DNA from 2 places in the Kroppenstedtia sanguinis genome. Region 2 is predicted to be linked to the other one. Evidence: a T-box and tRNA genes for the amino acid it is inferred to sense, from the RefSeq annotation. Region 2 holds a T-box; the other holds one or more tRNA genes.

Region 1 (14,902 bases), on a different contig from region 2:
GAACTGAATCGCCTCTCCCTGGGCCTGCTCCAGGCTCAATTTCCGTTTGTTCACCTGGCGATCATAATTGAGCCAGAGAACGTGTCCGCCTTTGGCAGTTACATCGGCATTCACTTCGTTTCCGTTCCGTTTTTTCAATCGGGCACTGTAAGTCTTTACATCCCCTTTTCGGTTGGAGACCACTTCAATCCCCTTGGTGTCCGGTCGATCTAGAATATCGGCAATCTTTTCCTTCACATCCTGAGGAGATACCGTTTTTCCGGTCAGGTTCACCGGATTTTTTCGCTGTTTTGCCTCCAGATTATTGACGGAGGGTCCCCAGTCCACCTCAGTATATCCTTCTGAAATTTTATCTACCTTTTTAAAACCATCTATAATCGTGTTATTCATCACCTTGTCCTCAGAGGCCATCGCCTGCTCCACATCCATCCAGCGCAGGTTTTTGCTCAGAACCTGGGACTGCACTTTCTGCAAGTCCTTTTGAATGGCGTTGGAACGCTTGTACAGATCCCGCAAGGTATTATACTCCCGATCTGTCAGGGGTTTTTTATCTAGATCCCGAACTCCCACCCCGTAACTGAAATTGCCGATACGGGCTAGAAAAGATTCCGTTTTGTCAAAAGGCATGATGGACAAGGGAAGCTGGCCGAGATCGTTTTGGGCGGCGAAACTGAGTCGCCATACGTTGGTCAAAGAGTTAGACAACTGTTTTCGCGAATTGAGAGCCAGTGTCTTCCCCAATTCATCCTGTAATTTGTCCACATGAAAGTTGAGATCATGGAAAGCTCTTTGATACTGGTTCTCCGCTTTAATGAGCAGACTACTTTTTTCTTGATTTTCTTGGTATCCCCACACAGCAGTGCCGATCAAGGCCAGTGCGGCAACGGGGAACAGCACGGCGGCGATCCGTCTGTACATGACTGAATCACTCCTTATTGACAAAAAGTATGTTTCCCGATTTTTTCACCTGTGAACAGGACCAAATCCAACCGGAAGTGCTGTTTCAGGATTGAAGTCATACAGGGTATTTCTCGTCGGGTCTTATCTCCGGATGACATCCACCACCGCTATTTTCGACGACAACCCCATCAGCCCGTCGACCACGGCGGCAATAGCGCCAATCACACCGAACATATTGTTGGGGAATTACAGTCTCGATCCGGTTTAGAATGACCGCTGCCCCCGCCACCTGCCAATATAAGTTTCTCCCCTAGACTCCCTGTGCTCATCCTTGGAGGAGAAGAGGGAGTCCTCCGCTCCACCCAAAACTCTTCGGTTCGAGAAGCTCTGTGAAAAAGTCGTCACAGGGAGGGTTAGGTTGCACATAGAGTGTCTTCGACTCATCAGAACTTGGGTACCAAAATGTGAAACCCCATCCCGATCGACTCCCTCCCCTTGGTTTCTTCGCAGATAGTTTGAGCGCCACAACCTATCTTTATGCAATAAAAAGACCGACCCTATGCAGGCCGGTCCACTTACAACCTCTCGGATGATACTTCGAATCCCGAGGGACTTCGATTATCACAGATGCATTGCTTAAAGCCCGTTTCCACTCTTCCTTTCTTCATACTGCCTTTCAACAAAAAGTACTCTCCACATTCCTTGCAACGGATTTTCACCAAGTACCGGCGACCGTCCATTCACCTTTCACCCCATTCAGACAGGTTCCATCTTCATTATGAACAAAACAGCGGATCGATAACCGCAAGATCTTATTATAAAATGAAAGAAAGATCCACTAAAAGCATGATGAAAAAATCGCCTTGACTAGATTCCCTTCGCTTCCCTCCCCCGCGCTCTGCAGTAAGGGTTCGGTTTTCGTTAGAACAACGAAAATGAAACCCCATCTAGGCCGTCTGCAAAAGCAGCCCTAAAATTCCCCAAACCGCTATGGGAGAGAAAAATTAACCAGAGGAGAACACAACCATGAGACAAATTACGATCCTTACCACCGGCGGAACTATCGCCATGACAGAAGATGAACGGACGGGAGCTGTGAAGCCACTGGGTTCCGAAGGACTGCAACAGGTTCTTCCCTTGCTTTCTCGTTACGGGATCCAAGTGAAAATGGACCACTTCTGTAACTTGCCCAGTCCTCACATCACACCCCAGTGGATGCACCGAATTAGCCAACGGGTCATGCACCATCTCTCCCAACCAGATGTCGATGGAGTGGTAGTCACTCACGGCACCGATACGCTAGAGGAAACTGCCTACTATCTGGATCTGACTCTTCCCGGCGACCTGCCCGTCATTGTAACCGGAGCGATGCGCAGTCAAAACGAGTTGGGAGCAGACGGTCCCCTCAATCTCGTCAATGCCGTTCGCGTCGCTTCCCACCCCCAAGCCCATGGGAAGGGAACGTTGGTGGTTTTCAATGACGAGATCCACGCTGCCCGCTGGGTTACCAAAACACATACCAGCAATGTGGCCACCTTCCAGTCGCCTTCTCAAGGGCCCGTAGGAACTATCAGCAAAAAAGAGATCCTTTTTCACCAATCCCCCAGCCGCAGACGAGTATTCCCTCATCTACCTCCCGTGGAAGGAGTATATCTAGTCAAAGCGGCTGCTGGCACCGATGACCTGTTGATCCAGGCTGCCTTGCAGGCCCGAGCCCAGGGATTGGTCGTGGAAGCCCTTGGACAGGGAAATCTCCCTCCCACCATGCTTCCCGGTTTGAAAAAAGCAGTGGACTCAGGGATCCCCACCGTCCTCGTTTCCCGTTGTCATCATGGGTTTGTGGAAGATATTTATGGTTACGACGGAGGTGGAAAGCAATTGAAAGAATGGGGTCTCATTTTTGCCAACGGTTTAAACGGACAAAAAGCGCGGATCCAATTGATGGCCGCGCTTCATGTGAGCCGGGACCCGGCTCAGTTGCAATCTTTTTTCAAAGAATATCCCCAAGGTTGACACCCTTGAGTCAGGAAGTCGTCGCTCCCCTCTCCTTTTCGATGTGGGCGACGATTTTCCCACCATGGAAACGACCATTTTCAATGAAGATGGAATTGGCATCCTTTCCACCAACGATCACCCCAGCAATGTATAAGCCGGGGACTTCCGTCTCCATTGTGTCCGGGTCATAGATCGGGGCTCCTGTTTTCGGATCTAGGCTCACGCCCAACCTCTCCAGCATCTCGGTTTGGGGATGGTACCCTGTCATCGCAAACACGACATCGTTTTTAAGCGTAAACAGCTCCCCCTCTGTTTCGAGAAGCACCTCTTTTTCCCGAATCTCCCGAACCACGGTGTTCCAATGCATAGTGATCCAGCCCTTGTCGATGGCACTTTCAATCACCGGTTTCACCCAAGCTTTCACACTGTTTGGGAAGGCTTCCCGGCGATAGGCCATCGTAACTTTCGCTCCCGCCTGCTGCAGATCCATCGCCGCATCAACAGCAGAGTTCTTCCCGCCGATAACAAGAACATCCAATCCATAATAGGGATGACCATCCTTGTAATAGTGGTGAACCTTGGAAAGCTCTTCCCCAGGAATATTCATCGGGTTGGGAGTATCGTAATATCCCGTCGCCACTACCACCCGCGGCGAGACATAGCGTTGTTTTCCAGCATCCTTTTCCGTCCGGACCACAAAGTTTTTCCCTTCCTTTTCGATCTCGGTCACCTTCTCATAAAGATGAATCCTCAGATCGTAGGCTTTGGCCACTGCCCGGTAATATTTGAGGGCTTCCAACCGGTTGGGTTTCTCACCGGTCGAGATAAAAGGAACTCCGCCGATCTCCAGCAGTTCTGGAGTGCTGAAAAATTTCATATGCACCGGGAACCTGTAAACGGATTGAAGAAGACAACCTTTTTCAATCACCAGCGGATTCAATCCCCGTCGTTTCGCTTCCACAGCCGCAGACAAACCACAGGGACCTGCCCCGATAATGATCACATCTTCCACACAACTAACCTCCTTGAAAAGAAAACAGAAAAACACCCCTTCATCGTCGGGATGTCTTTCTGTGTCATCCTCGAAAAATCAGACCCAACCACGGAAACGAGAGGCTTCCGCCATCTTGCGAACTCCGACCATATAAGCGGCCAAGCGCATATCTACTTTCCTCGTTTGAGCAGTTTGGTATACATTCTCAAAGGACTGCACCATAATATCCTCCATTTTCCGGAGGACTTCTGCCTCAGACCAGTAGTAGCCTTGGTTATTTTGCACCCATTCAAAATAGGAGACAGTCACTCCACCCGAACTGGCCAGCACATCCGGAACCAGCAAAATTCCGCGCTCGCTCAATATCTGGGTGGCTTCCAAAGTCGTGGGGCCGTTGGCCGCTTCGACTAGGATATCTGCCTGGATCCGGTGGGCATTCGCCGCTGTGATCTGATTTTCAACCGCAGCAGGGACCAGAATATCACAATCCAGTTCCAGAAGCTCCTCATTGGTGATCGTTTCCTTAAACAGATTGGTCACGGTTCCAAAGGAATCCCGACGATCCAACAAGTAATCGATATCCAGACCCTTCTCATCATGGAGAGCTCCATATGCATCCGAAATCCCGATCACTTTGGCCCCAGAATCAGCCATGAACTTGGCAAGAAAACTGCCGGCGTTTCCAAATCCCTGGATCACGACCCGGGCACCTTCCAGAGACAGATTCCGCTTCTTGGCCGCCTCCCGGATCATCAGGGTTACCCCTTTGGCCGTCGCCGTCTCTCTGCCTTGCGAGCCCCCGAGAACCAAGGGTTTACCCGTGATGAATCCAGGCGAATCAAATTCCCTCATCAAGCTGTATTCATCCATCATCCAGGCCATGATCTGGGAGTTGGTAAACACATCAGGAGCCGGAATATCCTTGGTCGGTCCCACAATCTGACTGATTGCGCGAACATATCCTCGGGAAAGGCGTTCCAATTCCCTGAAGGACATCTTGCGGGGATCGCAGATAATCCCGCCTTTCCCCCCACCGTAGGGAAGATCCACAATACCAGCCTTCAGGCTCATCCAAATTGAAAGCGCCTTCACTTCTCCTTCGGTAACCCCCGGGTGAAAACGAACGCCCCCTTTGGTAGGGCCGACCGCATCATTGTGTTGCGCACGGTAGCCGGTAAAAACCTGAACCGAGCCGTCGTCCATCCGGATCGGGATCCGAACGCGCATCAGCCGCATCGGTTCCTTTAATAACTCGTAAACCTGTTCGGGGTACCCCAGCTTATCCAGAGCCCGCTTAATGACAGTTTGCGTGGAAACGAGAACATCCAGATTTTCTTCTTTTTGCTCCAGATTGGAGGCTTCCGACTGTTGTTCCATCCCTGACCACCTCAAAAAAAAATAATTCCCGTCAATCCATATCCAAGTATACACCAGTTCACACAAGAAAGGTAACACCATTTCCGATTCCGACTTTTTCCTCTTTTTTGTTATAATCAACCCTGAAGGAGGGCTGTTGATGAACCATAAAGTGGATGACGGAAACGAAATGACCCTTTCGTTCTTCCCATTGCCCCCCATCACAAAATATCGCTTGAGGGGACGGGAATGGGGGAAGACTACGATCTCTTGCAAAGAGCGTAAAGGCTCTTCACCGTCCCCCCATTTCGACCTGATTTCCTACCCAAAATTTAGCTAATCAACACACCTGACCCTGAAGGAGAGAGCGTCCCATGAAAAGAAAATTGATGTTCATTTATGCCCATCCTGATGATGAAACATTTGCCTCCGGCGGAACGATCGCCCGATATGCCCTGCAGTCAGACTGCGAAATCGTCCTCTTTTGCACAACGAGAGGAGAGGCGGGCAAGCCCGGCAACCCACCTCTGTGCACCCAAGAAGAATTAGGCGAAGTTCGTTCTCGGGAACTGGAGGCAGCCGCTCAAGTTTTGGGAATCGACCGGGTCATCCTGCGGGATTACGGAGATGGAAGATTGTCTAGGATCCCCTTTCAGCAATTGGTGGACGAGATTGCCCGCCAGATCCAACTGGAAGCACCCCAGGCTGTGGTCACCTTTCCACCTCACGGAATTTCCGGTCACCCGGATCATCAAGTCATCCAACGAGCCACCCGGGAAGCTCTCACCCGCTTAGACGACGAATTGAAGATCCATTTGTACTATACGGTGATCCCCGAATCGGACTCCCCTCTTCCTGGAGTCCACACCACTCCACTCTCAGAAGTCACACACCGAGTTGAGGTGACGCCCTTCCGCAGGCAAATCATGAACGCTCTGCAACAACACCGAACCCAACATCTGTCTTCCCAGCGGGCATTCCCCGGAGTCTGGGAAGGAGACTGGAAGAGTTTACGACAGACGGAATATTACCAGATTATCAACGCTCCTGCTGGCATAACCGGAACCGAACTGATATAAATATAAAACGACCGCGGTTTTTTCCGCGGTCGTCAAAATCGAATCAATAGAAATAACGGACGATCTCCCCGATTGCATCCCCATCCCAGATAGTTTTTCCATATTCCTCAAGTACGTGTTCGGTACAGGTAGATGCCTCTCCGTATTCAGACAGTACAGCGATCCCCTTCTGGAGGGTTTCTGTTTCCATCTCCGTGTCGAGAACGAGATAGTAGTGATCGCGGTATGCATAAACACTGCCGCCAGAACCGATCAGCCGATGAAGACTGTCTGCCGCCTGTACCAAATCTTCAAAGTCCGCAAATTGGAAGACAACCTGATCACTTTCCTCCAGTGTCACTTCCAATTCATACATATCATCGCTGTCCAGATCGTCCAATTCCTCCCGAGATGGGGTCCTTCCTCGAGAGACCACCACCACCATCCCCTGGGCTGGCAAGGCAAATACTTCTACAGCGACAGGACCTGAGATCTCAAAGCCAAGTTCCTGGTAGGCTTGATCCATCATATCATTGAATAGTTCATGTACCTTTGGGATGTCCCGCCACATATCTTCTTTTTCAATCCCACGTTCCATCAGATCATCCATGGATAAAAAAAAGCGGATTTTGTCTCGGCTGAGTCGCTCGACACGCATGGTTTACCCTCCCTCGCTGGAGACCCGCACAATACAGCGTATGAGGGTGAAGCACTCTTCGTTACGCGTTTCAGGTCTCCTTTTTCCCATTCACCGCACTGCTTGAACAACCGTACAATCCTCCCCTGAGGTTGAGACCTACTCTCCACCTGGAAGGCTCGTTCACTCCGTGCATCCATCATACCAAAAACCAATTGGACATGCGAGGAGCTCACCTGGTTTTAAAGCTTATAAAAAAAGAACCCGGAACTTCGCAACCGGGATTCCGTCTTTTTTCACCCAGATGGCGGAGAGAGAGGGATTCGAACCCTCGAGACGATATGATCGCCTACACGATTTCCAATCGTGCTCCTTCGACCTCTCGGACACCTCTCCTCAAAACAAACACCTTTAAGTGATATAACAAAATCACCGTCCCTGTCAAGATGACTGACGGAAAGTTTCCCGTAACGCCAGCTGTTTTTCTCTCCAGCTGATCGCTTCCCTCCCTGCAAAAAACAGGAGGGTCACCCATCCGACCACCGGGATATGCAAAGTGAGCAGAGGTGCAGCTCCCCAAGCCACCGCCAGAGGGAGCAGGAAACGCCAACGCACTGGGGAGCTGATCGGTAGCGGAAGATACAGAAAATAGGAGAGCGATTTAGCGGACACCTTAATCACTTGCCGCCCGGCTAGCAGGATCAGGCCTGCAGCAAACAGAGTCTCCAGATTGATATATTCCCAGTAGGAAGGAACCGACCGGGAACCCATAGGCATCAAAAGCGCGGCGAACCCAGCGAGTCCCCATACGACAATCACCCGCATCCAAAGTCTGATCCCATCCACCCCCTCCCTTTCAATATATCATGTCTCCTCTGAAAACATGCCCCCTCCAGCCTCCCTCCCCTTTCGAATAGAGAAACCCAAAAGGGCGTCCACGGTGAAATGTGCCACTACAGCAGGGGTTAAACTTCCCGTCCATTCCGTCAACCCCGCCAAAAGACAGCTGATCCCAAAGAGACTGACCAACAGAATCCATTGCTTCAGATACCGAAAATGAATCAGAGTAAAAAGCAGACTGCTACCAATCATGCCCAACCAGTGCTGAAGCGCTCCCCGAAACAGCATCTCTTCCCCGATCGCCACCCAAGCTGTGACCCACAAGATTTCCACATAAGAGAGATTTTGAAACAACAAACGGTTGAGTCCCCCGTCATCCAATTGTTCCTCAGAAACCCCTCGTTGAAGAATCCAATCGAAAGCCACCACCACGAGACCAGAAGCAACACCCACTGCCCACATCTTCCATCCTGCTGGAAGCCACAATTCTGCTGTCAAGCGACCCTGAAGCCAAAGAAGAACCACAGCCACCAGAAGAACCAGCAACTGAGTGAGATAAAGGTTCCAACGAAGAAGCCGGGCTTTCCGATGATTCGATTCCTCCTCCACCTATGAATTCCCCCTTTCTTAAAATACTTCTTTTCATCACCTTCTCTTGCAAATAAGCAAAAACCGTTCTAAAATGTTTGTGGAAGTTGGCTTAAATCTATGGATTCCTATCAAGCGTGTTGATGATCCATATTTTGGGCAGGAAGGTCGAATTCTGCCCTCCCATCGCCCATTTTCTGGTTCATCAACAGCCCTGGATTCATATATTCGGAAGGGGAAAAATCATGCGCACTTGGGTGGATAAAGATACTTGCATCGCCTGCGGGGCTTGCGGGGCCGCCGCTCCCGACGTTTACGATTATGATGATGAAGGGATCGCATACGTGATCCTAGATGACAATGCCGGAACCGCCGAGGTGCCCGAAGAGTTTCACGAGGACGTCTACGATGCCTTCGAGGGCTGTCCGACAGATTCGATCAAACTGGAAGAAGAATAATTAGAGACATGTTGATTGGCTTTCGCACTTCGGAGACCTGGTTTCTTCCTTCTGATCTCGCTGTGCGGGTTTGGCAAGAGATCTTTCCTGTCCTCCACAAAGACTTATGACGGGGGACGATAGATTTCCTGGTTCATCAACAGTCTTGTCATCATAGATCAGATCGCTACCTGAACAGGTAGCATTTTTTATGCCCCCAAATGCAGGGACTCGGCTAGTCCCCCATCCACATTGACCACCAGATCCCCCTGTCCATAATCATCCTCCAGTTCCCCGTTGACGTACATCTTTGCAAAGGAATTCACAGGGAATTTGGTGGAGAAGTGACACATTTCATTCATTGTACCATGATGATTCGAAAATTGTGCCGTTATGGATTGATTCAGCTACCTATAAAGAATAAAATATTGGGTAGGGTTTTTTTCCCTGACATAGACACGTACATACCTTCAAGGAGGTTCCCGAGATGACACAAAAACACCTCACAGTAGACGCCTTTATCGAAATTCCCACCGGCAGTCAGAACAAATACGAATATGACAAGGAAAAAGGCGTGTTTCGCCTGGACCGGGTGCTGTATTCCCCCATGCATTACCCCACAGAGTACGGTTATCTGGAAAACACCCTGGCGGAAGATGGTGACCCTCTCGATATCCTGGTACTGACCACCTTCCCCACTTTCCCCGGATGTGTCATCCAAACCCGTGTGATCGGCGTCCTCCTGATGTCCGATGATAAAGGGAAAGACGAAAAATTGCTGGGTGTTCCTGTAGATGATCCTCGCTGGGACTCCGTGCAGACTCTGGAAGATCTTCCGAGCCACACCCTGCGAGAAATTGAACACTTCTTCGACGTCTATAAAGCTCTGGAAAACAAAAAGACTGACATCCAAGGCTGGCAAGGAGTGGACGTCGCCCATCGCCTGTACCAAGAAAGCCTGGAACGGTATTCCGGTTAAAACAAAAACCAGCGGTCCAACAACGGTTGGGCTACGCTGGTTTTTTCATTCTCCCCTTTTCTTTTTTAACAACCCCAACTGACGAGATAACTCATAGTGAAGAGTATGGATTTCATCTCCAAAGCGCACCGTCACCTTGCGACCCGGCGCGGTCCCCTCCAAGGAATCCACCTGTGTAACCACTCCCTCTCCCCAGAGGGAGTGAAGGAGAACATCTCCTTCTTGTAAAGATTCTCCCGTGTATCGGAGCTGAGGCTGTTTCGGATCGGCAGGGCGACGCCGGGAAGGAGGCTGTGCCACAGGCTTCTCTTCTTCACTGGTGTATCCCATCTCCTTTAGAAAAGGAGAGGGTCCTACCCGCTTTCCCTGACGCGTAGCACTGACGGATAGAATCAATTCCTGACGGGCTCGGGTCAGTCCCACATACAACAACCGCCGCTCCTCCTCCCAGGCCCGATTTTTCATTTTCTCCGGCACTTGCAGACTTCGACGATGGGGGAGCACCATGGCATGGAGACCGATGAGAATCACTCGGTCAAACTCCAGTCCCTTCGACTTGTGCAACGTCATCAACCGAACCCGGGGCGACTTCGGCTGTTCCCTCACCTTCCGATCCACCTCTTCGATGTGAAGCAAAAAGTCTTCGATCTTACGATGGGCTGTAGCCGCCATCGACAACTCATCCACCGGTTCCGCCAGTGTCTGAAAATCAAGACCCAAATCCCTCGCCATCGCGGAAAGAAAAGTATCATATCCAATCTCCCGCCGGACCCGATCTACCGCTGTTGTAGGAGGTTCGCCCTGCAAGGCTGTCACTTGTTGCACCATCCGTTCTAGGTGTTTGATTTGATAGCTTTCCAATCCCTTCAGTTGAGGCAAGCACAGAAGCAGGGGAAGACTCGTTTCCCGGGAAATCCCTTGGAGCTCGTTCAGCCACTCCTCACCAAAAAGATACCGCTTCGGACGATTGATCACCCGTACCAGAGCATCCAGATCATCGGGATCGTGGGCCAGCTGAAGATAGCTCAGCACATCTATCACCTGCCAGCGCCGATAAAAAGCGGCATCTCCAGGAGAAACAGCAAAGGGAATATCCGCCCGTACCAGGGTATCGATGACTGCACGGGCTTGAGTGGAAGTCCGGTAAAGAACCGCCGTCTCCATCCCATCCTTCAAGATCCCCAGGATCTGACCGGCTTCATCCTCTTCATCCACCGGTTTCCACCAGCGGGGAGCTCCTCCCGCTTTCCCTGTTCCTTCCACTTTCTTCGGTTGGCGGAGGCGATTGTGAGCAATCAGTTGCTGCCCGATCTGGATAATCGGCTCCGTCGACCGATGATTGGTAGTCAAAACGATCCGGGTGCAGTTTGGGAGCGTATGCGGTAGATTCAACATATATTCCGGATCGCTTCCCCGAAACCCGTAGATAGACTGATCATCATCCCCTACAGCGAAGAGCGTCCCCTCCTCCGAAAGCAGAAGACGGATCGCTTCCATCTGAACCCGGTTGATATCCTGAAATTCATCCACCAATATGTATAGAAATCGCCTTTGCAGCAAATGTTCCTTGCGTAACCCATCGTGAAACCGAAGCAGGATATCGTCGTAATCCCAAATGCCCCGTTGCTCCAATCCCTGTTGATACGCCTGAAACAGTTCGCGGAAAGCGATATTTTTTGCTTGTTTCAACTTCATGCGCTCAGGAAACATCAAATTCCCCTTGCAAAATCCGATCTGACTCAGGGTGTTGGAAACCGCTTCTTCGTCGGCAGGCCTGCCTGACTCGATCAACAACTCCCGGATCAATCCAGTCTGTTCCCGCTCCCCGGCTAGGCGAGGAATGGCTACACCGGCATTTCGTAGCAACCGGAGAAAAATAGAATGAAAAGTGCCGATGGTGATCCCAGACGAACCGCCAGACTGTTTCAACAAACGTCGCCTCATTTCCTGCGCCGCCGCTCGGGTAAAGGTGACTACCATCATCCGGTTTTCCGGCACTCCCTGGGAAAGCAGCCAAGCTGCCCGCCGGGTCAAGACCGTCGTCTTGCCACTGCCGGGACCGGCAAATACCACCGCCGATTTCCCCTCCAAAGTGACAGCTTCTCGCTGCCCCGCATTTAATCCTGACAAATCCACCGCTTCCACCGACTGCACAGCCCTCCTCCTTTCTTGTTGAACTCTGTAGACCCACCTATCTGCCGCCAGGAGAGATCCTGTTCCCCCGACATCCCTTTCCCAGAGATCCACAGCCTTGAAGAAAAGTGTACTTTCATGGTATCACACTCACCTTTTCCTAGGACATCCCGTTTTCAGCGGTTGACACTCTTACTTTACCGTGCTAGAGTAAGTAACAACATTTTGATGAGCTACAGACCATGACGGAGCCAAATTGCGGAAAAAGGAAGCCCAGAGAGCCGATGGTTGCTGGAAATCGGCGTTCCCGACGCGATGGAGCACTCCTGAGTCATCCGGTTGAAAACCAGTAGACCGGATCGGAAGATCCGTTATCCCAGGGTTCTTATGAACCCACCGAGACTCCCGCTGCAAAGCCGGAGTAAATGAGGGTGGCAACACGGCCTTTCGTCCCTCACCTGTCTTCAGGTCAGGTGTGAACGAAAGGCCTTTCTTTATGTATCAAAGGAGGAGAGAAACTGTGTTAAAAGACAAATTTCGTCTGCAAATTCCGGGACCTACACCGATTCCCCCTCGAGTCCAGCAAGCCATGAACCGTCCGATGATCGGCCACCGGGATCCGGACTGTTCCCAATTGGTCCGAGAGATCAGTCTCCGCCTCGCACCGGTGTTCGGCACGAAAAATCCTGTATTGCTCCTGGCTGGAAGTGGAACCTCCGCTTTGGAAGCCGCTGCCGTCAACACCCTGTCCCAGGGGGATGAAGCCGCCGTAGTGGTCACCGGTGCCTTCGGGGACCGGTTCGCCAACATCCTCTCTTCTATGGACGTCACTCTTCGCCGTTTGGACATTCCCTGGGGAAAATCTTGCAGCCCGGAGGAACTGACCTCTTTTCTGAAAAAACACCCCCAGGTGAAAACTGTATTTCTCACCTACTGTGAAACCTCCACTGGGGTCCTTAATCCGATCCGGGAGCTGGCCACCGTCATCCGAGAACAGACCGACGCCCTCATCGTCGCCGACGGAGTCAGTTGCATCGGCGGTGTCCCAGCGGGTGTAGAGGATTGGAAGATCGACATCCTCGTCTCCGGATCGCAAAAAGCACTGATGCTACCAGCCGGGCTCGCCTTTGCCGCCATCAGCGACAGGGCATGGAAACGGATTGAAACCAATCCCCATCCCCGGTTCTACCTGGACTTCCGCAAATATCGCAACAGCCTGCAAAATAAAACCACTCCATTTACTCCAACCGTCTCCCTCTTATTTGGATTGGAGGAGGTTCTCAACATAATCGAAGAAGAAGGATTGGAAACCATCTTTGCCCGGCACCGTCTAATGCGAGATGTGTTTCGGGCTGGGATGCGGGCCCTTGGCCTGACTCTGTTAACCGATGACCGGGACGCCTCCCCCACAGTTACCGCTGTCCGGGGTGGAGACAGCTGGTCCGCTACAGACCTGAGCCAAGAATTGCGCCGGCTCGGATTGCGAGTCGCCGGGGGACAACAACACCTGAAGGGGGAAATTTTCCGCATCGGACATATGGGTTATGCGGATCCTCTGGATATGCTAACCGCCGTCACCGCCATCGAAGTAGCACTTGCCCGTTTGGGAGCCCCTGTCAAGCTCGGAGCTGGAATTCAAGCAGCAGAGGAGGAACTGATTCATGTTTCGAGTACTGATCACTGATCCACTGAGCGATCAAGGAATTGAAAAACTGTTGGAAGCTCCGGATGTGGAAGTGATCCGAAAAACAGACCTGTCTATGGAGCAGCTGTTAGAGGAGGTTTCCACCGCCGACGCTTTGATCGTCCGGAGTCAGACCCAGGTGACAGACCCCGTGATACAAGCGGGAGGAAACTTAAAAGCGATCGGCCGCGCTGGAGTCGGAGTGGACAATATCGACATCTCTGCCGCCACCGCCCGTGGGATCCTCGTGGTGAACGCCCCCGATGGCAATACGATTTCCACTGCGGAACACACTTTTGCAATGCTGATCTCGCTGGCCCGAAACATTCCCCAAGGGTACCGGGACCTCGTCCAGGGAGAATGGAGACGGAAACAGTTTGTCGGCGTGGAATTGAACCACAAAACTCTGGGTATTGTCGGTTTAGGAAGAATCGGGACCGAATTGGCCAAGCGGGCTCGCGCATTCCACATGAACGTAGTCGCCTTCGATCCCTATTTGACCGCAGAGCGGGCAAAAAAAGCCGGGATTCAGCAAGCGACCTTGGAGGAAGTGATTACCGCCGCTGATTTTCTCACCGTCCATACTCCCCTGACCAAAGAGACTCATCATCTGATCGATGCTGACGCCTTCGCTAAAATGAAGGAGGGTGTCCGGGTACTTAATTGTGCTCGAGGGGGCATCATCGACGAAAATGCACTCTTCCATGCGATTCAAAGCGGAAAAGTGGCGGGGGCAGCCTTGGATGTGTTTGAGACGGAACCGCCTGGGAAACATCCTCTCCTCACACTCCCCCAAGTGATCGCTACGCCTCACTTGGGAGCATCCACCCGCGAAGCCCAGGAAAATGTGGCCGTCGATGTGTCTGAAGAGATTCTTCACATCTTACGGGGAGAACCCTTTAAAAATGCGGTCAACCTCCCCTCCATCCCAGCGGAATTGCAGGAAAAACTGCGTCCCTATCAAAATTTGGCCGAAAAGCTGGGGAGCTTTGCCACTCAGACTGTCGACGGAGCTCTGGATGAAATCATGGTCACCTACTCCGGAGATTTGGCCGAAGTGGACACTTCACCTTTAACCCGCATCATCCTGAAAGGAGCCCTCTCCCATTATCTGGCGGAAGTCAATGATGTAAATGCTCCCCACCTCGCCAAAGAACGAGGCGTCCGCGTCACCGAGCAGAAAAGATCTCAAAGTCACGGTTTCAACCAATTGATCCATTTGCAAATCCGCACCAACCGAAGTGAATCCTCCCTGTCTGGCACCTTGTTAAACGGATTGGGTCCCCGGATCGTCCAGATTG
Region 2 (14,902 bases):
CGGTTCGGCCAATCGCCAGGCCCGATCCGTTGAGGGTATGGACAAACTCCGGTTTGGAGCCGACTTCCCGACGGAAGCGAATATGGGCCCGCCGAGCCTGGAAATCTTCGAAGTTGCTGCAGGAGGAGATCTCTCGGTAGGTGTCCGAGCTGGGGAGCCAAACCTCCAAATCGTATTTTTTGGCGGCTGTAAAACCGAGATCTGCTGTGCACATCAACAGGACCCGATAGGGAAGACCCAGTTGTTGTAGCACCATCTCCGCATCGGCCACTAAGCTTTCTAACGCATCATAGGAGTCCTCTGGCGGGACCAATTTTACCAGTTCCACTTTGTTAAACTGATGGGTGCGGATCAAACCCCGGGTGTCCCGTCCCGCTGAACCAGCCTCGGAACGGAAGTTGGCGCTAAACCCGACGTATTTGACAGGAAGATCTTCTGCGGATAGGATCTCTCCTCGGTGGTAATTGGTTAAGGGCACCTCCGCCGTGGGAATCAGATAGTAATCCGTATCTGTCACCGCAAAGGAATCTTCGGCAAATTTGGGGAGTTGACCCGTTCCGGTCATGCTGTCCCGATTCACCATATAGGGCGGAATCATCTCAGTGTAACCGTTCTGTTCCGTGTGAAGGTCCAGCATGTAGTTATACAATGCCCGCTCCAGCCGGGCCCCCACCCCTTTGTAAAAAACAAAGCGGGAACCGGTCACCTTGCCTGCACGCTCAAAATCTAGAAGATCTAGTTCTATCCCCAATTCCCAATGAGGCTTGGGCTTAAAACTCCACTGGGGAACTTCCCCCCAATGGCGGACAGGCTGATTATCCTCCTCGCTCTCGCCGATGGGGACGCTCTCATGAGGTAGATTGGGCAAGGTGAGCAATACATGATCCAGTTCCTGCTCCACCTGACGCACTTCTTCATCCAATTTTTTGATCCGGTCGCCCACATGTCTCATTTCAGCGATGGTGTCAGCGGCCTCTTCCCCGGCCTTCTTCTTCCGGGCCACTTCCTTGGAGACCACATTGCGCCGGTTTTTCAATTGTTCTGTTTCCCTTAGCAACTCCCGCCGATGTTCATCGAGGCGGGTCACCCTATCGAGACCACTGATATCCTCTCCCCGATGTTCCAATCTCTTGCGCACCTGTTCCAGATCTTGCCGCAACACCTTCAAATCCAACATCACCTGAACCCTCCTCACAAAAAAATAGAACTTCCATCCCAAGGGACGGAAGTTCCGCGTTGCCACCCTCATTGGCCGAAACGGATTTCGACCCTCTTCACGGCGAAGATCACGGTTCGCCGGACCGGCAGCGCTCCACGGCTTTAGAACCCTTCGCGCGCAGCTCCGAGATGGATTCCCATGCCCCGGTGGAACGGTTCACACCTACCACCGTCTCTCTGAACCCCGGGATCAGGTACTGTTTCTCATCGATGCTTTTAGGTTATTTTCTCTGAAAACCGTTTTTCTCAGTCAGTTACCAGCCACGCTCCTGCATTCGCTGAGAAGCTTCCAGAGTGGAGATCTCCATTCCTTTCATCGCCGCTCCCAGCCCCTTGGACAACTCAACGATCCTCTCGAAATCTTCGTAATGAGCGGCCGCTTCCACGATCGCTTGGGCAAATTGAGCCGGGCTGTCCGATTTGAAGATCCCTGATCCAACAAAAACGCCATCGGAGCCCAACTGCATCATCAAAGCCGCATCCGCTGGAGTGGCCACCCCACCTGCAGCAAAGTTGTCCACAGGCAGACGTCCTTCTTCGTGGACTTCCAACAGCAGCTCGTAGGGAGCACCGAGGACTTTTGCTTCCGCCATCAGTTCGTCTGGGGACATGTTTTGTACTTTGCGGATCTGGGACATCATCTGTCTCATGTGTTTCACCGCTTCGACAATGTTTCCGGTACCCGGCTCCCCCTTGGTCCGGATCATGGACGCCCCTTCTCCGATCCTCCGCAAAGCTTCTCCGAGGTCACGGGCCCCACATACAAAGGGAACAGTAAACCCATGCTTGTCAATGTGATATCTATCGTCCGCCGGAGTCAACACTTCACTCTCATCGATATAATCCACGTCCATCGCTTCCAACAGGCGCGCTTCCACAAAATGGCCGATTCGCGCTTTGGCCATAACGGGAATGGAGACAGCATTGATCACTTCTTCGATCATCTGCGGATCCGCCATTCGTGCCACTCCGCCCGCCGCCCGGATATCTGCGGGTACCTGTTCCAGGGCCATCACAGCCACAGCACCGGCATCTTCAGCAACCTTCGCTTGTTCTGCATTGACGACGTCCATGATGACACCGCCTTTACGGAATCGAAGGGTGCCTGGGTTTTCTCCGCTCCTCTGTGGATCCTGCATAAGTTTTCCCTCCCTGCTACCCCGACACTTTTCAGAAACATTGTAACCAAAGGATCGGTGATTCACAACCCAGTCACGGATCAGAACCACTCCGTCACATAGCGGTAAAACAGGGTCCACCAGCTAGCCTCCACATCTTGGGCTGCTTTCAAGGGAACCGGGGGGATCCAGGGAACATCCTTGCCTTTCAACTGAACCTGCGCCGTTCCCACCTCATCTCCAGAGCGAATCGGAGCTTCCAGTCCGGATTTAGCCTTCACCCGGAAGGTGTATGCCGCTTGATCCCCTTTACGAACCGGGATTCTACAGGAAGCCCCCGCCACCACTGGTACCTCATCCTCTACGCCCCCTCGGAGGGCGACTTTGCTCTGCTTCGGAACAGAGGTTCCTTTCTTCAGGAGGGTTTTCATCTGGTAATTTTGAAAGCCGAAGTCCAACAGTTTTCCTGTTTCCGCAAACCGACGACTCTTGGAATCCGTTCCCATCACCACGGTGATCAGCCGCATCCCATCCCGTTGAGCCGTTCCGGTAAAACTGTACCCCGCCTCCCGAGTATATCCTGTTTTTACTCCATCCACGCCCTTATAAAAATGGGAATGCCCTGGTAGCATTTGATTGGAGTTAGGCAGGATCAGCTCTCGATTTTCTCCCTGGCGAAATATGTATTCCGGTAGCGATAGAGTCTGGATTACGCCAGGATGATCCTGAATCAGGTGACGCGCCAACTGGGCAATATCCTCGGCGGACATCTTGTGCTCTCCTTTCACCTTCGGAGGATGTGGATAGCTACGCCGGGGCAAACCCGTACAGTTGATAAAGTGGGTTTTTTTTAATCCGAGACGCTGGGCTTCCTTATTCATCTTACCCACAAAGGCTCCTTCGCTACCTGATATATACTCAGCGAGAGCGACCGAAGCATCATTGGCCGAATGGATAGCCATGGCATGAAACAATTCCTCCACGGTCCGTTTTTCTCCGGCAACCAGATTGACCTGAGCCTCTCCAATCGAGGCCGCATTTTTACTGATTTTCACTTCGTCTTTCCAACGAAGCCGGCCTGACTTCACTTCCTTCAATACTAGATATTCCGTCATGATTTTGGTCAGACTTGCCGGCGGATAAGGATGTTTCTCTTTTTTTCCCGCCAATACTCGGCCCGTCTCCATCTCTATCAATACATAAGAGCGAGTCTGAATATCCAGGGGTTCCGCCTGTGGCTCAGCAAAAACTTCCTCGACAGGCCCCAAGAACCCCACCAACAACAGCACACCCAAAACGATGACCGGCAGTTTTCTCTTCCATCCGACCATCTCTACATCCCACCCCGTTCCACTCATGATGCGAATTCACCCTTCCAAGTGTAACGGATGGGGAGGAGAATTGGAAACAGTTCCTCGATTTTTATTAAAACACAGGGGAATCCCCCTGTGTGATCATCCCTTATAGATTGTAGTTAGGCGCCTCTTTCGTAATTTGGATGTCATGGGGATGGCTTTCCTGCAGAGAAGCGCTGGTGATCCGGACAAACCGGGAATTCTCCTTCAGCTCACGAAGATTCCGGGCACCACAATAGCCCATCCCCGCTTGGATTCCCCCCAAGAGTTGAAAAACGGTCTCCGCCAGAGGTCCTTTATAGGGGACACGCCCTTCGATGCCCTCAGGGACCAATTTCTGCGCATTTTCCTGAAAATAGCGGTCCTTGCTTCCCGCTTTCATCGCACCGATCGATCCCATTCCGCGATAGACTTTAAATTGACGTCCTTGATAGATCTCCGTTTCCCCTGGAGATTCCTCTGTTCCTGCAAAGATGCTCCCTAACATCACCGCATCGGCACCGGCGGCCAAGGCTTTCACAATATCACCGGAAAAACGAATCCCTCCGTCGGCAATAATCGGAATGCCGTACTGACGGGCCACGGTGGCACAATCATAAATCGCTGTAACTTGGGGAACTCCGATTCCCGCCACCACCCTGGTGGTACAGATCGATCCGGGGCCGATTCCCACTTTGACCACGCTAGCTCCAGCCTCGATCAGATCCTTTGTCCCTTCCCCTGTGGCCACATTTCCGGCAACGATCACCAGATCGGGGTACTCCCGCCGCAACCTGGACACGGTCTCCAACACCCCTTTGGAGTGACCGTGAGCGCTATCTACCACCAATAGATCCACTTCCGCCTCCACCAAGGCAGCGGCACGTTGCATCGTATCTCCCGTCACCCCGACGGCGGCACCGGCGAGTAACCGCCCCTGGGTATCCTTGGATGCGTTGGGGAACATCGTCGCCTTCTCAATATCTTTGATGGTGATCAGTCCTTTGAGGACTCCATCTCCATCTACCAAGGGCAGTTTTTCAATCTTGTGTTGTTGCAGGACTTCCTCCGCATCGGTCACTGTCGTCCCCACAGGCGCTGTCACCAGATTGGTACGGGTCATCACAGCAGAAATCGGGATGGAATAGTCTCGGACAAACCGCAAGTCTCGGTTGGTGAGAATCCCGACCAATTTCCGCTCTCGATCCACAATCGGCACCCCAGAGATACGAAATTTGGACATCAGGGACTCCGCATCATACACCTGGTGATCCGGATGGAGGTAAAAGGGTTTGGTGATCACGCCGCTTTCCGAGCGCTTCACCCGATCCACTTCCTCTGCCTGTTCCTCGATCTTCATACTTTTGTGGATGATCCCGATCCCCCCTTGACGGGCAATCGCGATCGCCATCGGGGCTTCCGTCACCGTGTCCATGCTTGCACTCAAGAAAGGGGCCTTCAGCTGTATCTGCTCACCCAACTGGGTAGTCATTTCCACATCCCGTGGTAGCACTTCAGATTTAGCCGGCATAAGCAATACATCATCGAAGGTGAAACCTTCTTTAGCAAATTTATCTTCCCACATCGGAGTTCAGTCCCCTTTACTATCATAATCTGCATTTTGGTTTTTGCAATCTTATCAGACAGGCTCTCAGCCTGTCAAGGCGCGCCATGACAAGGTTTTTCCTGGTTCATCTCCCTGGGTTCAGTGATCCCTGTTTACTGATATTTCTCCCCTCATTACAACCCATTGTTCGCCGAGGGTGGACAGTTCGAACAGGATGTGAAGGAATCAATTCGTTGTCGATATAGGAAATATTTGTACACTAGATGTCAGGGCTGTTGATGAACCATCAAGTGGATGATGGGAACGAAACGATCCTTTCGCTCTTCCCATTGCCCCCATCACAAAATATCGTTTGAAGGGAGGGGGATGATGGGACGGCTACGATCTCTTGCAAAGAACGCATAGCGAGACCCGGGAGCGGAAAGCGACCCTAGCGAGACTTGTGCCCTATGGGTGCAAAGGCTCCTCACCGTCCCACCATCCCGACCTGATTTCCTACCTAATCAACATGCCTGCTAGATGTATCTCCGTAAATGATAAAAATCGCCCGATTGGGGCGATTTTTCTACTCATTAAAAAGTTATCCCCATTTGTCCACAGGTTATCCACAGTTATGACAGGAGGCTTCTTTTTCCGCCTCGTTCAGATTATAAAAACCGAAAAAAGATTGCAGACTACTCTGTTGTATAAGGGAAAGCAGGGATGGTCATGGTCTCACCGGTTCGGCGCATTCTCTGTGATTCACCGGAGCAAAAGATGTGGAACTTGTTTTTGCTTTGGGAGAATGAAGCCACTCTCCGCACCTTTCTGGAAAGGAAATATCGTAAACAAGGGATGGAACACCCCTTCAGGGCCGCCTTCCGCTCCGCCCAGCCTTTGATGTACCATGTCAAGCAAGCTCGGGAGTATTATCAGGCGGCACGGGAAAGCGACCTGTTTGTCCGCCCTTTGCTCTCCTACTACGGGATGATGACCTTGTCTAAAGTCCTGATGCTGACCCAGGTTCCCGATTATCCGGAAAACACTGCCGTTCTGCGCCATGGAGTCTCCACACGTAAACGAAAACGCGGAGACTATCAATTTTTCGCCGATGAGGTTCGGGTGCAGCGGGAAGGATTGTTCCCAGAACTGGCCCGAAATCGAGGGTGGGGAAGCCTGATCGGGGACAGTTGGAGCCTGCGGGACTTGTTTGCCCTGGTCCCGGAATTGCAAGACGGATACCGTCAACTATTTTCTGAAGAGACGCTGGTTCCTGTTGCTGTTCCGGAGGTTCCTTCAGTTTCCGATCGAGGGATGCCTCTGGTGTTGGAGGACAGGATACTGGATCAGCTCCATTTCACCCCTCGGGGGTTGGCCAACCGGTTGAACCGTTTTTCCACAGACGGGCAAGTCCGCTTCACCTGTGATGAGACTCCTGCATCTGGTTCGCGGATTCTCCTCTTCTGGCATCATCCTCGAATTTCCCATATTCATCTGTGGGAGCACGGCTTTGCTCACCCCCTGTTCCGAGAAGATATGCATGGGAATCACTGGTTGCTCTCCGTGCAACGGGAGGCGGTTGGCATCCCGGAATTGTTCGTCCACTATCTCCTTCTGTTCGCCCTCAGTATGCTTTGTCGATATGAACCTCCCCTGTGGGGAGAGATGATTCACGGGATGGCTTCGGAAGAGATGGTATTGATCCAAGAGTTTCTGCAGGTGACTCAACGGAAATTTCCCAATCTGATTCTCAACGAACTGTTTGAGGAAAAGATCCTGTTCCAACGAATATAAAAAGGAGCTCCGCCGGTTGGCGGAGCTCCTTGACTGATTTATTCATCCTCTTCCTCTTCTTCTTCTTCCGTGGGAACCCGGGCCAGGGTGGCCACTTCTTCATCGGATTTGACCGAGATCAGTTTGACACCTTGGGCATAGCGGCCCATGCGGGAGATCCCACCCACATTCATCCGGATCACTACGCCAGAGTTGGTGACGATCATCAGGTCCTCTTCCGGAGTGACCACCTTCAGTCCCACCACTTGTCCTTTGGTTTTGGTCACATTTTGCGCTTTGATCCCTTTCCCGCCACGGGATTGGGTCCGGTATTCGGACAGCAGAGTCCGCTTTCCGTATCCTTTGCTGGTGACCACGACCACTTCCCGTTCAGGATGCACCACTTCCATACCGACCACTTCATCATCTTTACCGAGAGCGATTCCTTTCACCCCGGTGGCAGTACGGCCCATCTGCCGAACATCCTGTTCTGGGAAGCGGATGGACATCCCCCGGCGGGTACCCAGGATGATCTCCTGTTTTCCATCGGTCAGGCGGACACCTACAAGTTCATCCCCTTCCCGCATGTTAATGGCAAACAAGCCGTTCCGCCGGATGTTTCCAAATTCCTCCAGAGGCGTCTTTTTGACCACGCCGAATTTGGTACTGAAGAAAAGGGAACTGTCCGAGGAAAATTCCCGAACGGGGATGATCGCCTCGATAAATTCCCCCTGATCGATCTGAATCAGGTTGATGATGGGAGTACCCCGGGCGGTCCGGGACAATTCCGGAACCTCATAAGCTTTCATCCGATAGACCTTCCCTTTATTGGTAAAGAAGAGCAGGTAATTGTGGGAATTGGTGGCGAACAAATGTTGGACAAAATCATCCTCTCGCGTTCCCATCCCCGATACTCCCCGGCCTCCACGACGTTGGGCTCGGTAACCGGACAAAAGCATCCGCTTGATATATCCCCGATGGGTCATAAGGATGGTCACTTCATCCTCCGGGATCAAATCCTCATCGGCGATATCCCCTGTATTCAGCATGATCCGAGACCGGCGTTCATCGCCGTATTTGTCGCGGATCTCCGTCAATTCATCCTCGACCACTCCTAGGATCTTCTCTTCACTGGCCAAAATCGCCTTCAATTCGGCGATAGTCTTCTGAAGCTCATCGTACTCTGCTTCAATTTTTTCCCGTTCCAGACCGGTCAAACGTTGCAGGCGCATATCCAGGATTGCCTGGGACTGTTTTTCACTGAGACTGAACTTCTCTATCAAGCCGTCCCGGGCTTCCTGAGTGGTGCGAGAGCCTCGGATCAAGGCGATTACTTCGTCGATGTGATCCAGTGCGATCCGAAGACCTTCCAAGATGTGGGCACGTTCTTCCGCCTTGCGAAGCTCAAACTGTGTCCGACGGCGAATCACTTCTATCTGATGTTCTAGGTAATGATGCAACACCTGTTTCAGATTGAGCACCAGCGGCTTGCCATCCACCAGTGCCAGCATATTGACCCCAAAACTGGTCTGGAGATTGGTCTGCTTGTAGAGATTGTTGAGTAGCACCTTTGGATTGACATCTCGGCGCAATTCGATGATGATGCGCATTCCGTTGCGGTCGGATTCATCCCTCAGGTCGGTGATCCCTTCAATCTTCTTATCCCGAACCAGCTCGGCAATCTTCTCCACTAGCTTGGCTTTGTTCACCTGGAAGGGCAGTTCATCGACTACGATCCGCATCTTGCCGTTGTTGACTTCTTCGATCCGGGTTTTGGCCTGCATCTTGATGCTGCCACGGCCGGTATGGTAGGCCTTCTTGATTCCGTCTCGGCCCAGGATCAGACCCGCTGTCGGAAAGTCCGGCCCTTTGATGTGCTCCATCAATTCGTCAATGGTGATATCCCGATTTTGAATCATGGCCAGCAATCCGTTGATCACTTCCGTCAGGTTGTGAGGCGGAATATTGGTGGCCATCCCAACTGCAATTCCCGCCGACCCGTTCACCAACAGGTTGGGAAAACGGGCAGGAAGCACCACAGGCTCTTCCAGACGCCCATCATAGTTGGGAGTGAAATCGATCGTCTCTTTCTCGATATCCCGCAGCAATTCCCGTGTGATCGGTGCCATCCGGGCTTCAGTGTATCGCATCGCCGCCGGGGAGTCCCCATCGACAGACCCGAAGTTTCCATGTCCATCCACCAGCATGTACCGGTAGGAGAAATCCTGGGCCATGCGAACCATGGTATCATATACAGCCGTATCCCCATGGGGGTGATAGGAGGCGAGGACGTTACCTACCACGTTGGCCGATTTTCGGTAGGGCTTATCCGACGTCATCCCCAGCTCATGCATCGTGTACAGGATACGCCGGTGCACCGGTTTGAGTCCGTCCCGGGCATCAGGGAGGGCCCGGCTGACGATGACGCTCATCGCATAATCCAGGAAGGAGCTGCGCATTTCCTGGCTGATATTGATCTCATTGATGCGCTGTTCTTCAGGCATTCGCTTCCCTCCGCTTTCTGTTCACGTCCGCTCAGATATCCAGATTACGTACTTGCTTGGCATACTCTTGGATAAACTCCCGGCGTGGCTCCACTTTCTCTCCCATCAGGGTTTCAAAAACCTGATCTGCATCCAGGGCATCCTCCAGGGTGACCTGCAGCAACGTCCGGCTTTCCGGATCCATCGTCGTTTCCCACAGCTGGGTGGCAGTCATCTCTCCCAGACCCTTATACCGTTGCAGCTCCACTTTCCCCTTACTTTCCAGTTCTGAGACGATCTCGTCTTTCGCCCGATCGTCAAAAGCATATAAGATTTTTTTGCCTTGGGTAATCTTGTAGAGAGGGGGCTGGGCGATATAGACATACCCCGCATCAATCAAAGGACGCATATACCGGTAAAAGAAGGTGAGGAGCAGGGTGCGGATATGGGCCCCATCCACATCAGCATCAGTCATAATCATGATTTTGTGATAACGGGCCTTATCCAGCTGAAAATCCTCTCCGATCCCGGTTCCCAAAGCGGTGGTGATGGTACGGATCTCATCGTTGGAGAGGGCTTTATCCAGCCGGGCCTTCTCCACATTGAGGATCTTCCCACGCAAGGGCAAAATCGCCTGAAACATGCGGTCCCTTCCCTGTTTGGCTGTTCCTCCTGCAGAATCCCCCTCCACCAGGTACAGTTCACTGATCTCCGCTTTGCGGGAGGTGCAATCAGCCAATTTTCCTGGGAGGGAGCTCACTTCCAGGGCGTTTTTGCGCCGGGTCAACTCCCGTGCTTTGCGAGCAGCTTCCCGTGCCCGAGCAGCCATCACCGCTTTGTTGATCACTTTTTTCGAGACCGCGGGATTCTCCTCCAGGAAGGTGAGGAACTGTTCGGCGAAGATCGACTCCGTCACAGTCCGGGCCTCGGAGTTGCCCAGTTTGGTCTTGGTTTGCCCTTCAAACTGAGGATCCGGGATTTTGATGTTGATAATAGCTGTCAAGCCTTCCCGGGTGTCATCTCCGCTCAGATTGTTGTCATTCTCCTTGAGCAAACTGTAGCGCCGGGCATAATCGTTGACCACACGGGTGAGAGCCGATTTGAACCCTGCCTCGTGGGTACCTCCCTCGTGGGTGTGAATATTATTGGCATAGGAATAAATGTTGCTGGAAAATCCAACATTGTACTGGAGGGCGATTTGGATCACCAGATCCTCTTTCTCACCCTCGATGAAAATCGGCGGTTGATGCAAGCTTTCTCGATTTTTGTTCAAGTGTTCAACAAAGGAGCGGATCCCCCCTTCGTACTTGAACTCGTGGGACTTTCCTTCCCCACGTTGATCCGACAGCTGGATGCGGAGGCCTTGGTTAAGAAATGCCAATTCCCGTAGGCGGTTTTGCAGGATCTCATAATCATATTCAGTGGTTTCTGTGAAAATCTCTGGGTCGGGTTTAAAGGTGATCCGTGTCCCGGTCTCCTTCGTCTTCCCGGTCACTTGCAGATCGGATTCCGGTCTCCCTTTCCGATACTTTTGAACATAGATTTTCCCTTCCCGTTTCACTTGCACTTCCAACCATTCCGAGAGGGCGTTGACGACGGATACGCCCACCCCGTGAAGTCCACCGGAAAATTTGTATCCTTCATTATCAAATTTCCCGCCGGCGTGCAAGACGGTCATCACCACTTCCACCGCAGGCCGCCCCACCTTGGATTGGATCCCTACTGGAATCCCGCGTCCGTTGTCCTCCACAGTGACGCTGTTATCTTCATTTACGATCACTTGAATTGTATCACAGCGTCCGGCCAAGGCTTCGTCGATACTGTTGTCAACCACTTCCCATACCAAGTGGTGCAACCCTCGACTACTGGTGGCCCCGATATACATCCCCGGCCGCTTTCGGACCGCCTCTAGCCCCTCCAGCACCTGAATCTGTGATTCATCATAGTTTTTCTTCTCAACGGTCACCTTTGAATTCACCTACTCCTTGAGTTCCTTTTTCTCTGGACCCGTCCGTACTATTCAGCGATCCCCCGACGGGAGCCGCCCTGCTGCGCCCGTTTCAACAAAGTCAGGGATGAAATCGGCGAAGCATATACCCCGGTCCGGGTGACCACATAGGACTTCACTTCTTCCTGGGTGGAGATTTTCTCCATCCTTCCCTGCCTTTCCACGTCATCCAAAAAAGGAAGCAGGGTGACAGGAGAGCGCCGATTTCCGGCATCCAGGATGGTGATCACTTCACTGATCCGAATCATCTTATTGCCGCCGAGATGGATAAACACCGTTTCACCCCTGTTCAGAAATACTGCCCTGATGGACCCAACGAATCCGGGCTCGGTCCAGTGTCTCCCGGTCAATTCCCTCCAAACCAGTTGTGGTGACAAAGGTCTGGACACGCCCTCGGATTGCCTCCAGCAGATGCGTTTTACGGCCATCGTCCAGTTCCGATAAAACATCATCCAACAATAAAATGGGATAAGTTCCGGTCTCTTGGTGAATCAATTCGATTTCCGCCAGTTTGAGAGAGAGTGCGGCAGTGCGCTGTTGCCCTTGGGAACCAAAAGTGTGCAGGTCGGTACCGTTGGCAGCGATCCGCAGATCATCCCGATGGGGACCGATCAAGGTGGTTCCCCGCTGCATTTCCTGTTCCCGGACCTTCATCAGTTCCTGGGTTAGCACCTCCTCCATCGATGACCGGTCCATCCCTGGCTCTACGGAAGCCAAGGATTGATATTGGAGGGTGAGGCTTTCACTCCCTTGGGTGATGGAATAATGAATCTCCTGTGCCCATCGGGAAAGAAGGTTCACAAAGGAGAAGCGTTTGCTCCACAAGTGGGTAGATAACCCGATCAATTGTTCATTGAGAACATCGAGGAGGGCAGTCTGTTTTCCCCACCCTTTTCCCAGTTCTTTGAGTAAGCTGTTGCGTTGCTGAAGTAGCTGATTATAACGGGTCAGATGATAGATATAGGTGGGGCTCACCTGTCCGATCTCCATATCGAGAAATCGTCTCCGCACCTGGGGACTCCCTTTGACAATGGATAAGTCCTCTGGAGCAAACAGGACGGCGGTGAGGGAACCGATATATTCACTCAGCCGGCGCTGTTCCACTCCGTTGCGCAGCACCCGTTTGCCACGGGGCGTCAGGCGGATCTCCAACCGTCGGGCCGATTCTTTTCCGGAAACCTCAGCCTTCAAGGAAGCAACCGTCTGTTCCCAGCGGATCAGTTCCCGGTGACTGCGGGTTCGGTGAGATTTCCCGATGGCGAGGACATAGAGAGACTCCAGGATATTGGTTTTGCCCTGGGCATTGGGTCCGACAAACATGTGGAGCTCTCCGGAGCAATCCAGTTTGAGATGTTCGATGTTGCGGAACTGTTTCAGTTCCAGTTGCTCCACGTACATAGCCGCTCCCCTCTCAATCCCTGTGAACCAAACTCACCTGGCCATAGCCTTCGATCTCGACTCGATCTTGCGGATACAGCTTTCTCCCCCGCCGTTCCTCCTGGACTCCGTTGACCCACACTCGGTTTTCAGCAAGAAAATATTTGGCCTGTCCTCCTGTGACCAAAATATCCAATTTTTTAAGGAGTTGTCCCAGAGTGATGGTATCGACGGGTATGGTTATCTGCTTCATCGGATTCACCTCTCAAACCTCAGCGCGTCCGGATCGGCACAATCAGGTGCAAGGCATCCTCCCGGTCGGCAGGCTGAATCAAAAAGGGAGTCATCGTCCCAGTCAGGAGGATCTGGATTTCGTCGGAATCCACGGCGCGCAAGGCATCCATCATATATTGAGCGTTGAAGGAGAGACTCACCTCTTCCCCGTCCACCTGGGCATTCACTTCCTCCAACACGCTGCCCACATCCTGAGCTGCAGACTGGACTTGAACCACTCCTTTTTCCTTCACTGTCCATTTTATCACATTATCGCGACCATCCCGGCTGATCAAAGCAGCGCGATCCACAGACTGCAGTAATTCCTTGGTGGAGACCCGGATTTTCGTCTTCCCCCCCTTGGGAATCACCCGGTTGGTATCGGGATAGGTCCCATCCAGCAGGCGGGAAAAAAAGAGGAGGTGATCTGAACGCACCATAATTTGGTTATCAGCGAGAATCACATCCACCCATCCCGTCTGATCTCCCAAGATCTTTCCTAATTCCGACAGGCTTTTTCCGGGAATCACCACATTTTCCAAGGTGAGTCCCTCGGGAACTTCCACATCGGCTTCCTTTCGGGACAGGCGAATGCTGTCCGTAGCGACAAAGGTGAGCCGGCCCGATTCCAGTCGCCACAGCACCCCGGTCAACACTCCCCGGGCTTCCGATGTGGAAACAGCAAAACCGGTCTGACGGATCATCGATTTGAGAAGCTCCGCAGGTAAGCTGAACATCTGCTCTTCATCAAACCGGGGAACCCGGGGGTATTCCTCAGGATCCAACCCCTTCAGCTCAAAGTGAGCTTGGTCGGAATGAAGGGTGGTTTTCCATCGTTCATCCACATCCCATTCTACCTGATCCCCAGGTAATTTACGGACGATATCTGAAAAGATTCGCCCAGGTAGAACAACACTACCCATTGTGTCCACATTGACCAATTCTTTATCATCCTGGCGCAAGGGAATGCAAACCTGAATCGTCAGATCGGAATTGCTCCCGGTCAACCACAAACCCTCTTCGTCAACAGCGGCGTGGATCCCAGTCAAAATCGGAACGGTAGTTTTGGTAGATACGGCTTTGGACACTTGGGACACGGCTTCCGTCAAAGCGGTACGGCTGATCCTGAATTTCATCGGGTGTTTTCCTCCTCATCTTTTCCACAGAAGGTAGATCTGTTTTTTTGTTTATCCAAGAGAAAGAACCCCACTCTATCATTCAATCATGCTTTTCCTATCCTTGAAAGCCTTTGGAGTAAAAATAGGAAAAGTGGTGGGGTCATAATCGCTTGTGAATAACATATATATATTATTTAAAAGATAATAGTCGTAGTAGTAGGGGCTGTGGATAGTGTGGATAAGTGTCTTGAGCCCAGGTGGGACAAGGGATCTATGTTGTGGATATGCTGTGTACAAGTAGGCTCATTTTATCCACAGTTTCCACAGGTGAGGATTCAAGGATGTTTGAGAACCCTTCTTAGGAACCTTTCAAGATACGCTTTTTCAAATCCTCCACTGCCTGTTGCAGGCTGCGATCCATGGACAGGGTACGGGTGATTTTTTCATGAGCGTGGATCACCGTGGTGTGATCCCGACCACCAAATTCTTCTCCAATCTTCGGCAGAGAGGAATCTGTCAGTTCACGGCAGAGATACATGGCGATCTGACGGGGAAGAGCCACATTTTTGGTGCGTTTTTTCCCTTTCAGGTCTTCCATGCGGAGCCGATAATAGGCACAAACTTCTTGTTGGATATTTTGAATTCCGATAACGC

What was found. A T-box is a leader RNA that pairs with one kind of tRNA and senses whether it is charged. The one in region 2 lies ahead of serS (serine--tRNA ligase), so its partner is inferred to be a tRNA-Ser.
Region 1: it has a tRNA-Ser gene. The T-box ahead of serS (serine--tRNA ligase) is inferred to sense a tRNA for this amino acid. The anticodon was not compared.

Annotation. Positions count from the first base shown of each region.
Region 1 is NZ_JBNPXF010000024.1:1,609-16,510, reverse strand. It holds gene ypeB (germination protein YpeB) at 1-918, opposite strand, end outside; gene JOD24_RS13235 (asparaginase) at 1,927-2,913, shown strand; gene JOD24_RS13230 (YpdA family putative bacillithiol disulfide reductase) at 2,924-3,907, opposite strand; gene JOD24_RS13225 (Glu/Leu/Phe/Val family dehydrogenase) at 3,986-5,266, opposite strand; gene JOD24_RS13220 (PIG-L deacetylase family protein) at 5,620-6,324, shown strand; gene JOD24_RS13215 (genetic competence negative regulator) at 6,368-6,961, opposite strand; tRNA gene JOD24_RS13210 (tRNA-Ser) at 7,246-7,336, opposite strand; gene JOD24_RS13205 (hypothetical protein) at 7,382-7,786, opposite strand; gene JOD24_RS13200 (CPBP family intramembrane glutamic endopeptidase) at 7,805-8,389, opposite strand; gene JOD24_RS13195 (ferredoxin) at 8,614-8,826, shown strand; gene JOD24_RS13190 (inorganic diphosphatase) at 9,293-9,784, shown strand; gene JOD24_RS13185 (ATP-dependent helicase) at 9,830-11,938, opposite strand; gene JOD24_RS13180 (pyridoxal-phosphate-dependent aminotransferase family protein) at 12,438-13,601, shown strand; gene serA (phosphoglycerate dehydrogenase) at 13,579-14,902, shown strand, end outside.
Region 2 is NZ_JBNPXF010000012.1:61,319-76,220, reverse strand. It holds gene serS (serine--tRNA ligase) at 1-1,177, opposite strand, end outside; T-box leader at 1,216-1,438, opposite strand; gene pdxS (pyridoxal 5'-phosphate synthase lyase subunit PdxS) at 1,473-2,357, opposite strand; gene JOD24_RS09100 (D-alanyl-D-alanine carboxypeptidase family protein) at 2,438-3,694, opposite strand; gene guaB (IMP dehydrogenase) at 3,798-5,255, opposite strand; gene JOD24_RS09090 (YaaC family protein) at 5,946-7,010, shown strand; gene gyrA (DNA gyrase subunit A) at 7,049-9,493, opposite strand; gene gyrB (DNA topoisomerase (ATP-hydrolyzing) subunit B) at 9,525-11,438, opposite strand; gene remB (extracellular matrix regulator RemB) at 11,489-11,755, opposite strand; gene recF (DNA replication/repair protein RecF) at 11,760-12,878, opposite strand; gene yaaA (S4 domain-containing protein YaaA) at 12,892-13,110, opposite strand; gene dnaN (DNA polymerase III subunit beta) at 13,130-14,266, opposite strand; gene dnaA (chromosomal replication initiator protein DnaA) at 14,607-14,902, opposite strand, start outside.